Regions from separate parts of the Burkholderia sp. AU33423 genome, predicted to be linked through region 3. Evidence: riboswitches for the same ligand, from Rfam matches in the RefSeq annotation. Region 3 holds a riboswitch; each other region holds the start of a gene.
What was found. Region 3 has a riboswitch for cobalamin ahead of CFB50_RS26470 (TonB-dependent receptor domain-containing protein). Riboswitches for the same ligand answer to the same signal wherever they lie in the genome.
Positions count from the first base shown of each region.

Region 1: another riboswitch for cobalamin. It lies ahead of CFB50_RS31265 (CbtB domain-containing protein); the one in region 3 lies ahead of CFB50_RS26470 (TonB-dependent receptor domain-containing protein).
Region 2: another riboswitch for cobalamin. It lies ahead of cobG (precorrin-3B synthase); the one in region 3 lies ahead of CFB50_RS26470 (TonB-dependent receptor domain-containing protein).
Region 4: another riboswitch for cobalamin. It lies ahead of cobW (cobalamin biosynthesis protein CobW); the one in region 3 lies ahead of CFB50_RS26470 (TonB-dependent receptor domain-containing protein).

Region 1 covers NZ_NKFH01000007.1:2,843,519-2,846,721, reverse strand. Annotated here, with positions in the region: gene CFB50_RS31275 (inorganic phosphate transporter) at 1-471, opposite strand, end outside; gene CFB50_RS31270 (histidine phosphatase family protein) at 657-1,244, opposite strand; cobalamin riboswitch at 1,294-1,431, shown strand; gene CFB50_RS31265 (CbtB domain-containing protein) at 1,466-1,675, shown strand; gene CFB50_RS31260 (CbtA family protein) at 1,689-2,411, shown strand; partial or broken gene CFB50_RS31255 (5-methyltetrahydropteroyltriglutamate--homocysteine S-methyltransferase) at 2,500-2,832, shown strand; gene CFB50_RS31250 (MFS transporter) at 2,932-3,203, opposite strand, start outside.
Region 2 covers NZ_NKFH01000004.1:1,390,459-1,393,661, reverse strand. Annotated here, with positions in the region: gene cbiE (precorrin-6y C5,15-methyltransferase (decarboxylating) subunit CbiE) at 1-991, opposite strand, end outside; gene CFB50_RS09160 (hypothetical protein) at 1,133-1,429, opposite strand; cobalamin riboswitch at 1,572-1,762, shown strand; gene cobG (precorrin-3B synthase) at 1,870-3,203, shown strand, end outside.
Region 3 covers NZ_NKFH01000007.1:1,757,830-1,761,032, reverse strand. Annotated here, with positions in the region: gene CFB50_RS26470 (TonB-dependent receptor domain-containing protein) at 93-2,021, opposite strand; cobalamin riboswitch at 2,364-2,556, opposite strand; gene CFB50_RS26465 (AraC family transcriptional regulator) at 2,646-3,203, opposite strand, start outside.
Region 4 covers NZ_NKFH01000004.1:1,367,846-1,371,048, reverse strand. Annotated here, with positions in the region: gene cobN (cobaltochelatase subunit CobN) at 1-645, opposite strand, end outside; gene cobW (cobalamin biosynthesis protein CobW) at 652-1,740, opposite strand; cobalamin riboswitch at 2,071-2,336, opposite strand; cobalamin riboswitch at 2,450-2,686, shown strand; gene cobA (uroporphyrinogen-III C-methyltransferase) at 2,857-3,203, shown strand, end outside.

The DNA of each region.
Region 1 (3,203 bases), 1.1 Mb from region 3:
GAAATACCAGGTCGCGAGGTTCCATACGATCGCGGCGATCAGCAGCGCGAACACCATCGCGAAGCCCGCACCGCTGCCGACCTGCAGGATCAGCTCGACCGGCAGCAGTTGCAGGATGCCGAACGCGACGGCGCCGCTCGAGATCATCACGCCGAGGAAGTTCCACAGGCCGGACCAGATCACCGCGACGTTCGGTGTCAGCGAGTGCGTATAGATCACGGTCGCCACCGCGTTCGCGGTGTCGTGGAAACCGTTGACGAATTCGAAGCCGAGCGCGATCAGCAGCGCGGCGCCGAGCATCAGGTACGGGAACAGCGATCCTTCGCGCATCGGCGACAGATCGTCGATCAGGTGCGTGGCGATATAGACCGCACCGATCGCGAGCACCAGCAGGAAGACGGCATAGCCGAGCTGCTTGGTACGCTCGACGGAACCCGAATTGCTCGGGGCAGACGAAGCAGGCTGATTCATGACGGTATCTCGTAAGGGAACCGCGACCGATCCTAGCTTCGGCTAGCAGTCAGTTTGATGACAGCAGGGACAACGGGCGGCGTGTCTTACAGCGATGTAAGGTGAACATCGCCAGGCAATTGCAATACGACGCGACACGTCGGCTTGTGTCGTGGTCGATATCGCGAACGCAACATGGCAGGCGGCTACGTCGCAGTGTCGCGCCGATCGTCGTCGGCGATCAACGTCCATCCGTGCGGCGCCGCAGCGAATGTCGTGCACGACAGCGGTGCGACGTCGATGCGGGTTGCCGCGCCGGGATCCAGTCGCATGGCATGTGCGACGGCCGCGCGAACGATCGGCGCATGCGTGATGGCGACGATGTCGCGGCCGTGTTGCAGCGCGTTCAACCATGTGCCGACGCGGCGCATCGCTGCATCGAACGATTCGCCGCCGTGCGGCGACGCGCAGGGATTGCCGATCCACGCGCCCACTTCGTCAGGCATGTCGCGCGCGAGGTCGTGCAGCCGCTTGCCGCGCCAGTTCCGGTAGTCGATGTCGCGCAGCGCGTCATCGATGTCGGCATGCAGGCCGAGCGCATCGGCGGTCTGCACCGCACAGCGGGCCGGGCTGCACAGCACGAGCGCGCCGGTCACGCGTGCCCACCGATCGTGCAGCGCCGCGGCGTCGGCGAGCCCGTGCGCGTCGAGCGGGTCGTCGTCGGGAAACGTACCGGTGCGCATTGCCCGGGTCGAGGCGTGTGCGATCAGGCGCAGCGAGGCATGCATGTTCATGTCGATTTTCGGATGGGCCGGGACGAGTGAATTCGATCACCTGCCGCCGCTTCAATACGCGAACGTTCGCGCGTACAATTCGCCCGATACGAAACGCGGAAGCCGGTGCAATCCCGGCGCGGTCGCGCCACTGTAACCGGTGATCCATGATCCCGGAAGCCAGACCTGCCTTCGTACCCATCCAACATTTGTCGGGGCGCGATTCCCCCTGAGGTGCATCCATGAGCGAAGCAGTGCTGAAGCCGGCGGTCGTGCCGGCACCCATCCCCGTCCGTGAACTGTTGCCGTGGGCCGTGTTCGTCGGCTTGATCCTGTTGCTCGCGCTGTACTTCGTCGGTGCGGAACAAGGGGCGACGTCGCTCGTGCCGGGCATGTATGTCCACGAGTTCGTCCACGACGGCCGCCATCTGCTCGGCTTCCCCTGCCACTGACGCGGAGTTCACGATGGTCGGAAAGCTGCTCATGCGCGGGATGCTCGCAGGCATCGCCGCAGGCCTCCTCACGTTCGGTTTCGCGAAAATCGTCGGCGAACCGCAAGTCGATCAGGCAATCTCCTTCGAAGAAAAAGCCGAAGCCGCCCGAGGCGAAGCACCGGAACCTGAACTGGTCAGCCGCCACACGCAAGCCGGCCTCGGTCTGCTGACGGGCGTCGTGACCTACGGCGCGGCATTCGGCGGGCTGTTCTCGCTGGTCTTTGCGTATGCGTATGGCCGAGGCAGCCGTCTCCCGGCACGGCCGCTGGCTGCGTGGCTTGCGCTGGCGTCGTTCGTCGCGCTCGTGATCGTGCCGAACATCAAGTACCCGGCCAATCCGCCGTCGGTCGGAGACCCCGACACGATCGGCTATCGCACGGGGTTGTTCTTCCTGATGATCACGATCTCGGTCGCGACGATGGTGTTCTCGGTCAGCGTGCGCCGCCATCTGCTGGCGAAGCTCGGGCAGTGGAACGCGTCGATCGTCGCCGGGCTCGTGTTCGTCGCGATCATCGCGGCCGTGCAGATCGGGCTGCCGTCGGTCAGCGAGTTGCCGGCCGATTTCCCGGCGGCGTTGCTGTGGAAGTTCCGCGTGGCGGCCATCGGCATGCAGGCGATCATGTGGACGACGATCGGCCTGCTGTTCGGCGCATGGGTCGAGCGTACCGAACGCATCGGCATGCGCGCCGCCTGACGCGCATTGCTACGGGGCGCGCCTAGCGCAGCATGCGCGGCGCGCTCCACGTCGATTCGCGTGCCAGCGCGACGAACGCGGCCAGATAGTCGATCGACGAGGCCGCGCTGCGCGGCTGCCGCTGCGCCGCGCGCAGTGGGGCGAGTACCTGAAGTGGGCGGTCGAATCGTTCCGCATCACCGCGAACGGCGTGCAGGAATCCGAACGAAATAGGGCCGGCGTGTACGACATTCATTCGCCGAACATCCCGACGCAGGCGCACATCGTCGGCCTGATGAAGAAGGCGGCCGAGCGGATTCCGGCGGAACGCCTGTGGGTGAACCCGGACTGCGGCCTGAAGACGCGCCAGTGGGCGGAAGTGATTCCGGCGCTGACGAACATGGTCGCCGCCGCGAAGACGCTGCGCAACCAGGTGCACTGATCGGGGCGCGGTGCGGAAAACAGGAAGGGCGGCCAGACGGCCGCCCCCAGATGTACGAGCACCGGGCGGGCGAAGCTGCCGGGCCGGTGCGCGTGTGCGTCAAGCCGTGCGTGCTGCGCGCGGCAACGTGTCGGCCGTCTTGCGGGGCGCGCCCGCATCGTCGATGCTCACGCGGCGCGAGATCAGCCACACGCACAGCGACGACACGATCGCGGCGCTCGTGTACTGGAGCGCGAGCGGCCACCATTGCGGCGCGGTGTTCTGCGCGATGATGGTCGCGACGAGCGGCGTGAGGCCGCCGGCGAGCGCGCCGCACACCTGGTACGCGATCGAGATCGCCGTGTAGCGGATGCGCGCGACGAAGATGCCGC
Region 2 (3,203 bases), on a different contig from region 3:
CACCCGGCGCGGTCGCCCCGCCGCCGATGAAGATCGCGTCGGGCGCGGCGAGCCCCGCGAGCGCATCGGGGGCGCGGCCCGCGACGAGCTGCAGGCCCGGCACGCCGAGCGCGTCGCGGTTGTGCTCGATGAAGCGCTGCCGCTCCGCATGCGCTTCGATCGCGATCGCCTGGCAGGACGGATGCGCGCGCATCCATTCGATGCCGATCGAGCCGCTGCCGGCGCCGACGTCCCACAGCAGCTCGCCGGGCGCGGGTGCGAGACGCCCGAGCGTCATCGCGCGCAGGTCGCGCTTGGTGAGCTGGCCGTCGTGACGGTACGCATCGTCGGGCAGGCCGGGCGTGAGCGCGCGGCGCGGCGCGTCGGGGCCGGCCAGGCAGTCGAGCGCGACCAGGTTGAGCGCGGCGGTTTCGTCGATGCGCCAGTCCTGCGCGAGCCCGTCGAGACGCCGCTCGAGCGGGCCGCCGAGATGTTCGAACACGCTGATGCGCGTCGGCCCGAAGCCGCGTGCGACGAGTTCGGCCGCAACGGCGGCCGGTGTGCGGCCGTCCGCGCTCAGCACGAACAGGCGGCGCCCGGGCAGCAGGTGACGCGCGAGCGTCGCCAGCGGGCGGCCGACGAGCGAAACCGCGCCGACATCCTGCAGCGCCCAGCCGAGGCGCGCGGCCGCGAGCGACAGCGACGACGGCGCGGGCAGGACGCGCCATTCGTCGGGGGAAAGCTGGCGCGCGAGCGTGGCGCCGACGCCGAACAGCATCGGGTCGCCGCTGGCGAGCACGCAGACGGGCGACGCGCGTCGAGCCAGCACGCCCGCCAGATCGAACGGCGACGGCCACGCTTCGCGCGCGGCCGGCAGCCGCGCGGGCAGCATGTCGAGATGCCGCTTCGCGCCGACGACGAGCGTCGCGTCGAGCAGTGCGCGCCGCGCGCTGCGTCCGAGCCCCGCGTAACCGTCGTCGCCGATGCCCACTACCGTCAGCCACGCCGTCATGCACCCTTCCCCATCGTTCGATTCCCTACCGTGTGTTGCGATGCGCGGCGGCCGGGCCGCCGCGCGTTGATTCGTTGATGATTCTGATCCGCTCCCGCGCCGTGCGTGTCGCCCGCCCGCCGGGGCGATACGGCGACGACGTCAGCCGCGTGGCACCGGGCCAATCAACACCAGCAAGCCAAGGACCATGCCGCCGATCGACGCGATCAGCAGCCAGCCGAGCAGCAGCCACATCAGCGGCCGCGGCCCGCTTGTCCTGTACAGGAACGTGCCGCCCGCCACGATCGGCACGCCGAGGCCGGCGAGCCCGACATTCTTCGGCCACTCGGCCAACGGCGCAAGCGGGATCAGCATGCACGCGAGCAGCATCCAGGCCGGGATGGCCAGCAGGCCCAGCGCGATGCCCATGCCGAACAGCTCCGTCCTGCCGAGTTTCATCGCGGATTCCGGCGGTCGCCGGTCTGGTGTCGAGCCGCCAATCGTACCATTTGCGAGATAGCGAAAAACCGGTTGCAGCCGTGCTGCGACGCGGTTGTGCAACGTATCTCCGATGCCGGATCGTCGCGAAAATCGGGTATCCTACGGCCGTTCGTTCGCCGGTGCCCTTCGGGGCCGAAGAGGGAACACAGGGCGCGCCACGCGCCGCTGTGGCTGCCCCCGCAACTGTAGACAGCGAGCCGATCTCCCCCTCATGCCACTGGTTCCACCGGGAAGGCCGGGAGCCGGCGCCGACCTGTCAGCCAGGAGACCTGCCGGCCAGAAAGTGCGTGCGTGCCAGTCGGCGTCGGGCGGGGTGTACCGATGCGTTGGCCGCGGCGCGACACTGTCCCGGTACCCCGTTGAGTTCCGCCCCCGTTTCGATTCCTGCGTCGCCCATCGTGCGCCCGTCGGCCTGCCCGGGGCTCGTGCGCGTGGTCGCGGCCGCCGACGGCGGACTGTGCCGGATCAAGCTGCCGGGCGGCCGGCTCGATGCGCGCCAGGCACGGGCGATCGCCGCCGCCGCGCGTGCGTTAGGCTCCGGCGCGATCGACGCGACCAATCGCGCGAATCTCCAGCTGCGCGGCATTCGCGACGGCGCGGCCGACGCGCTGACGCGTGCGTTGCTCGAAGCGGGTCTCGGGCCGTCCGTCGACGCCACCTCGAAAGCAGCCGCCGATACGGCGGCGCTCGCCGCGAGCGACGACGTCCGCAACGTGATGCTCAGCCCGCTCGCCGGCCACGACCCTGCCGCGCTCGTCGACAGCCGCGCGCTCGCCGCGCCGCTCTTCGACATGCTGGCGCGCGAGCCGCGTCGCGGCGAGCTATCGCCGAAATTCTCGATCCAGCTCGACGGCGGCGAATCGGTTGCGGCGCTCGATCATCCGCACGACATCTGGCTGGCCGCATGGCGTCGCGGCGACGGCGCGGTGCGCCTCGCGGCCGGGCTGGCGGGTTGCCCGCCGGTCACGCATGGCGACCAACCCGCTTTGGTCGACGTAGCGCCCGATCAAGGTATCGCGCTGGTGCGCGCGCTGCTGCTCGCGTTCCTCGATCTTGCGCCGGCCGACGTCACGCGGATGCGCACCCTGCTTTCAACATGCGGTGAACACGCGCTGCTCGAACGCGCGCAGCACTATGCTCCCTTCCCGCTCGCGGCCGATCCCGCGCTCACCGGCTGGCGCCGCACGCGCACCGACCCGACGCTGCGTTTCGGCGTGCGCCCGTCGCGCGAGGCGACGCGTTGCAACGTCGGCGCCCAATTCGTGCTCGGCCGGCTCGATGCCGCCCAACTGGAACGGCTCGCCGCGCTGGCCGAAAGCGACGGCGACGGCACGCTGTCGATGACGCCATGGCAAGGCGTATTCCTGCATCGCGTATCGCGCGAACGCGCACCGGCCGCGCTCGATGCGCTCGCGTCGCTCGGCCTCGTCTGCGTGTCGTCCGATCCGCTGGCGACGCTCGTCGCGTGCGCCGGCAGCGCGGGCTGCGCGAAGGCGCGCGCCGACACGAAGCACGACGCACTCGCGCTCGCCGCCCGCATCGGCCATGCAGTCGACGTGCACCTGACCGGCTGCGAGCGCCACTGCGCGCTGCCGCATCCCGCGACGCACACGCTCGTCGCGGTTGCGCCCGCGCACTACGACCTTTACCGGCGCGACGCCGCTGCGGGCCTTGGCGCCCCGCTCGCGCGCCATCTGACGATTGACCAGGCCGCGGCCCGACTGACGGACGC
Region 3 (3,203 bases):
ACCCGTTTCAAGCATCGGTCGCGCAGGCATCGGATACGCCGTTTCAAATGGGAGGCCTCGCCACCTATCCGGCCAAAGCCTCCCCATCCCCGTCAGAACGTATAACTCACCTTCCCGAACGCCGTCCGCCCAAGCGTGTTGTACCCATACGCGGTCATGTACTGCCGGTCGAACAGATTCGACACCGTCGCCGACACCGTCAGGTGTGAATTGATCCGGTACGACGCGCGCAGGCCCACCGTCAGATACGAAGGCAGATAGGTCGAATTCGCCGGATCGTCGAACGTCGTGCCGCCATAAAGCAGCGACGCCCCCGTGCTCAACGCATGCAGGTGCAGTTCATCCCACGTGTGATCGATGTTGAGGCTGACCGTCTGGCGCGGCCGGCGGTTGAGCCACGAGTCGTTGGTTTCGTCCTGCGGATTCAGGATCCCGACCGCGAGGCTCACCGGCGTCGAGCGGCCGATCGTCCCCTTGTACGACAAGTCGATGCCACGAATATGCGCGCGGCCGATGTTCATCGGCGAGAACGTCGCCGGGTTGTACGCGATCAGGTTGCTGACGCGCGTATCGTAGATCGCGGCCGTGAACGTACCGTACGACGTGTTCGCATCGACCGCAGCCTCGACCGACGTGCTGCGTTCCGGGCTGAGGTTCGGATTGCCGTAGCCGGGGTAGTACAGGTCGTTGAACGACGGCAGCTTGAACGCATTGCCGTACGACACACGCGCCGTGTACACCGGCGTGATCGCCCACGACAGCGCCGCGTTACCCGTATTCACGGATTGCCCGGCGATGATTTCATGACGCCCCGCGAGGAACATCGTCACGCTGCCGAGCGTTGCCGACTGGTGCAGCGAGAACGCGGAATCGTTGCGCGTCGGCACGCCGTTCGGAATGTCGACCGGCAGGAATGCCTGCTCGCGCGTGAAGTCGTATGCGAGCTTGGTTTCGCCCGACAGCGGCAGCCCGAACAGATGGAATCCGCGCGCCTGATGCGTCAGCGACGTCGACGTGCTGATGCGCTGCGAATTGATCTGGTCGGTCGGGATGGTCGGATCGCTCGCGTAGATGAACCCGCGATCGTTCGCATAACCGAACGACTGGTCGAACTGCGTGTCCGGCGTGATATCGAGGTGGAACGCGATACCGGTCGTCAGCTGATGATCGAGCTGGCGGTTCGCAAAGCCGCGGTTGTCGTAGGACAGATCGGACCGGTGATACAGCGCGAACGTCGAGATCGACCAGTTGTCGCGCGCGTAGCCGAGGCGCGCGTCGAGATCCTGCGCGTGGTACGGGTTGCGGCCCGCCTCATGCCCGTACGCGAACGGCCGCGTCGCGTCGATGCCGGCCGTGTTGTACGAGTGCAGGCCGAGCGAGTAGGTGAGCCCGCCGAGCGCGGCGAGCGGCCCGGTCGACGGCACCGTGCCCGACGTGCGCAGCTGCGTGTCGAACGTCTTGTTCGACCCGCCGCCGAACGACACGGTGGTCTGGTTCGGCTGGTTGGCCGCGCGGCGCGTGAAGAGCTGCACGACGCCGCCCATCGCATTGGCGCCGAACGACGCGGCGGCCGGCCCCGAGATCACTTCGACACGTTCGAACGCTTCGGTCGGCAGGTCCGCCCACGGCGCGATGCCGGTGGTCGGCGAGCCGATCCGGATGCCGTCGATGAACACGGCGACCTGGCTGGCCGACGAGCCGCGGATGCTGACCGACGCGGACGAGCCGGGCCCGCCGTTCTGCGAGACGGTCACGCCGGGCAGCGTTGCGAGCGCCTGCGTGATGCTCGGGTCGCTCGGCGACAACCGGTCGAGATCGGTGCGCGTGAGCACCTGGGTCGTCGCATAGCGCTGGTCGAACGACTCGGGCAGGCGGCGTGTGTCGGTCACGTTGATCGTCTGCAGGTCGGCGCCTTCGGCGGCCGGGGCCGGTTGCGCAACCGAGGTGTCGCCGGCTGCGTGGGCGAGCGGCGAGAGAAGCGCGGTCGCGGCGGACGTGGCAAGGAGGTGTCGAATCTTCATGAGGCTGTCGTTGTGGTCGGGCTGCGCATGCGTCGATCGTGGGCGGGCGGCGGGCAGCGCCGGTTTTGTTATCGGTGAGCGGGTTATCGCGCGACCGGGCCGAGCGGGCCGCGGTCGCGAGCATCGGCGCGGCACATGCCGGCGGACGCGATCAATACGGAGCGGCGCGCGCGAGCAGGCGGGCCGTGCATGCCGGCGGCGTGCCGGCGCGACGCTTCCGGTGAGGAAGCGGATGCGGTAACAGTGGACATCGGGCGGATCCTGAGGTCGGGCCGTCCATGCAACGGGCGACCGCCAATAGCGGTGCCTGGCGCGCCGGGACACCCCGCCCGGTGCGGCTGCTTGGACCTCGGGTCGATGGCAGGTCTCCTGGCTCGCGGGTCGTCATTCGTGCCGGCCTTCCCGGTTTCCCAGTGGCATGCAGTGGCACGGATTCGCCGCTCACAGTTGCGGGGGCAGCCGCAGACTCGAGGCGCGGCCTCTCCTGCGTTCCCTTTTGATCCCATCCCTGGGAACGATCAGCGCGCAAGGGTAATGGCGTGCGCTCCGGCGCGTCAATTGTCGGGCCGTGCGGGGATGCGAAAAAACGTCATCGGCGCGCAAAAACTTTCGAAATCCTTTCCTTCATGCGTCGATGGCGCGTTTCATGTCTGACGAAATGGCGTGGTTTGCTGCCATGCAATCGCGCCGAAACCGGCTCGGGGCGACACCCGTCCACCTGACGAACGCGCGACGGAATGCTTCCTCGCCGCCGAACCCGAGATGCGCGGCGATCCGTGCGACCGGCCAGTCCGACTCGCGCAGGCAGCGTTGCGCGGCCTCGGCGAGACACTGCTCCCGCAGCACGTGATAACCGCTGCCTTCGGCGACCAGCCGCCGCCGCAACGTCGCCTCGCTGACGCCGAGCCACGCGGCCAGCTCGGCGAGTGCCGGCAACGCCTGCTCGTGCGCGAGCGCCGCATCGAGAAAGCCACGCACCTGCTGCGCCCACGACACGACGGCCGGCGCCGCATCGATCAGGCGAAACGGAAAATCGACGAGAAACGCGTCGAGCTCGGCCGGCTGCCGGGTCACGCGGCACGCGAGCCGTGCGGCATCGAACGCGAAGCCGTAGGTCTGACGGCCGACCTCGACGGGCGCGTTGAACAACCCGAGCAGCGGCATCGCGTCGTCGCGGCGCGG
Region 4 (3,203 bases), on a different contig from region 3:
GGCCTGCCAGTGCGCGCGATAGAACAGGATCGCGACGACGGGCGCGCCGGGCGTCCAGCGCGGCCGCCAGTCGTCAGCGCTCGCACGGTCGCGCGCCGGGTGATACAGCGCGGCGGCCGGCAGCGGGCGCGGCAGTTCGGGTTCTTCGCCGAACCCGAGTGTGTGGAAGGCAATGCTGCGCAGCAGCGCCTCGGCGTTGTGCACGCCGCCTTCACGCAGGTAGCGCCACCACAGCCGGCACAGATCGGGCGCGACGGTGCTCTTCGCGACGAGGTTCGGGTCTTCCTGCAGGTCGCCCGAGAACATCGCGAGCTGCTGCCCGCGCTTCGACGCGAGCGACACGGCCTGCTCGATTCCGTATGGCCAGTACGCCTCGCCGCCGAGATGATCGATCACGACCGACTTCGCATGCTGCAGCACGTCGTCGACGTAGAAGTCGACCGACGCCGGCTGCCGCAGGAACGTGACGTTCGCGAGCCGCACGCTCGGGAAGCCGGCCGGCAGATGCGGCACGACGCTCGCGAGGAGCGACAGCGTCGTGTCGGCCGAGCTCAGGATCACGATGTCGGCCGGTTGCTGGTCGATCCGGACGACGCCCTGCGTATCGTCGACGAAGCCGCCCGGCGTGGTGCGCAGCAGATGCATCGTGCGTTACGCCTGTTGCGGCTCGGCCGCGCACGCGGCGTCGAACGCACGTTGCAGCGCGGCCGCGTCGAGATCTTCGCCGATCAGCACGAAGCGGCTCGCGCGCGTTTCGCCGTCCTGCCAGCGACGGTCGAAATAGCTGTCGAAGCGGCGGCCGACGCCCTGGATCACGAGCCGCATCGGCGCGCCGGGCAGCGCGGCGAAGCCTTTCGCGCGATAGATCGTGTGCGCTTCGACGACGCGCTGCAGCGCGGCGATCGTCGCTTCGCGCGTGCCGGCGTCGCCCGACACGACCACCGAGTCGAAATCGTCGTGATGGTGATCGTGATCGCCGTCGTCGGCCGAACCGTGATGGTCGTGACGCAGGTGGATCGTTTCTTCCGATGCCGATTCGAGGCCGAGCAGCATCGCGAGGTCGAGCTCGCCGCGCGTCGCGCGCACGATCTTCACCTGCGGCGGGATTTCTTCGCGAATCGCGGTTTCGATCTGCGCGAACTCGGCGTCGCCGACGAGATCGGCCTTGTTCACGATCACGAGATCGGCGGACGACAGTTGATCGGCGAACAGCTCGTGCAGCGGCGATTCGTGGTCGAGGTTCGGATCGGCGCGGCGCTGCGCGTCGACGGCCTGCGGGTTTTCCGCGAACTGGCCGCTTGCGGCGGCCGGCCCGTCGACGACGGTCACGACCGCGTCGACCGTGAAGCTGTTGCGGATCGTCGGCCAGTTGAACGCCTGCACGAGCGGCTTCGGCAGCGCGAGGCCCGACGTCTCGATCAGCACGTGGTCGATGTCCGCGCGGCGCTCGACGAGTGCTTCCATCACCGGATAGAACTCTTCCTGCACGGTGCAGCACAGGCAGCCGTTCGCGAGTTCGTACAGCTGGCCCGCCGCTTCGCCCTGCGCGCCTTCGGCATCCTCGCAGCCGATGCCGCAGCCCTTGAGGATTTCGCCGTCGATGCCGAGCTCGCCGAATTCGTTGACGATCACCGCGATGCGGCGGCCTTCGGCGTGCTGCAGGATGTGGCGCATCAGCGTCGTCTTGCCGCTGCCGAGAAAGCCCGTGACGATCGTGACGGGAAGCTTGCGTAGGGTCATGGTAGGTCCTGTGTCGAAAATGGAATCAGCCCGGGATCGTCGCGTCGATGGCGGCGTGGCAGTTCGTCTGGCGGATCGCGGGCATGCCGCCGCGCGATCCGGACGGACAGTCGCGGGACGGGCGGGACGACGAATCGGACATGGTGCTTCCTTGCGAACGGTCGACATCGTGAATGCCAACACGGCTGCTGCCGGCCCGGCTCGCGCTGCCTGCCATTCGCCACGCCGGCCGGCGCGGGTTCGCGCGGAGACGGATCGGTGGAGGAAGCGGGCAATGCGCGGGCGTCGGACCTGCTGCGGCCGTGGACGATGCGCCGCCTCCCCGCGGCGCTGAACCCCAACGTTTCGGCCGGTATCCGGGCTGACGAACACGCCGCTTCGCCTTCCCGGATGCGCGCGGCATCCAGTGGCGGTCGTCCGCACGCGCGTGGCATGCGGCGAAGCGGCGTTGCGTGGCGCATGCGCGCGACGCGTTCGCTTACCGTTGCGGGGGCAGCACAGGTTGGCTCGACTGCGGCGCAGGCAGGCTCCCTGTTTCCCGTTTAACTGCGCGCACCGGAGCGGCGCGCGCGAGCACCAAAACGCGTGCGAGTGTAGGCGGCGGTGCGGGGAGCGTCAAGGCGAAGCGGGCCGCCGGGCCCGGTTCCGGATGGCCGCCGCGCGTGGCCGGAAGCCGTGCGCGGCGGTTCGCGCGGGGGAGTCGCTGTGCTATCGTAGCGCCGCGTTCGGTGCTCGCATGCGCATTCCGCGCCTGCAGTTAAACGGGAAACAGGAGGCGGACCACCGCCCGGCCTGTGCTGTCCCCGCAACGGTACGCCGCCCGCGCGACGCGCTTCCCCGCGCACGCGCCCAGGCCGCCCACGATGCCACTGCCCGTCAGCCGGGCGGGAAGGCTGCGGCCTGGCAAGCGGCCAGCCCGGATACCGGCCGACGCAAGGGGCGAGCCCGACGCTCGCCGAACGCCCGATCCGCGGGGGACGGATGAGGTGCGCATTCCGCCCGCGTCCGCGCGGGCTTCGTTCGATCCGCCATGGTTTACCTGTCCGCTGGCCGCCGCCGTGCCGCCCGCCTGCCCTTTTCCGCTGTGACGACACGGTGCGCGCCGTGCCGCGCCCGATGAGCCGCGCCTGGCTCGTCGGCGCCGGCCCCGGCGACGCCGACCTGCTGACGCTCAAGGCCGTCCACGCGATCGGCGCGGCGGACGTGCTGCTCGTCGACGATCTCGTGAATCCCGACGTGCTGCGCCATGCGCGCGCCGATGCGCACATCGAGCACGTCGGCAAGCGCGGCGGTCATGCGTCGACGCCGCAGGAGACGATCGTCGTCGCGATGCTCGCGCATCTGCGCGCGGGCCGCAGCGTCGCGCGGCTCAAGGGCGGCGATCCGTTCGTGTTCGGCCGCGGCGGCGAGGAGCTGGCCGCGCTCGGCGCGGCGGGATTCCCGGTCGAGGTCGTGAACGGCGT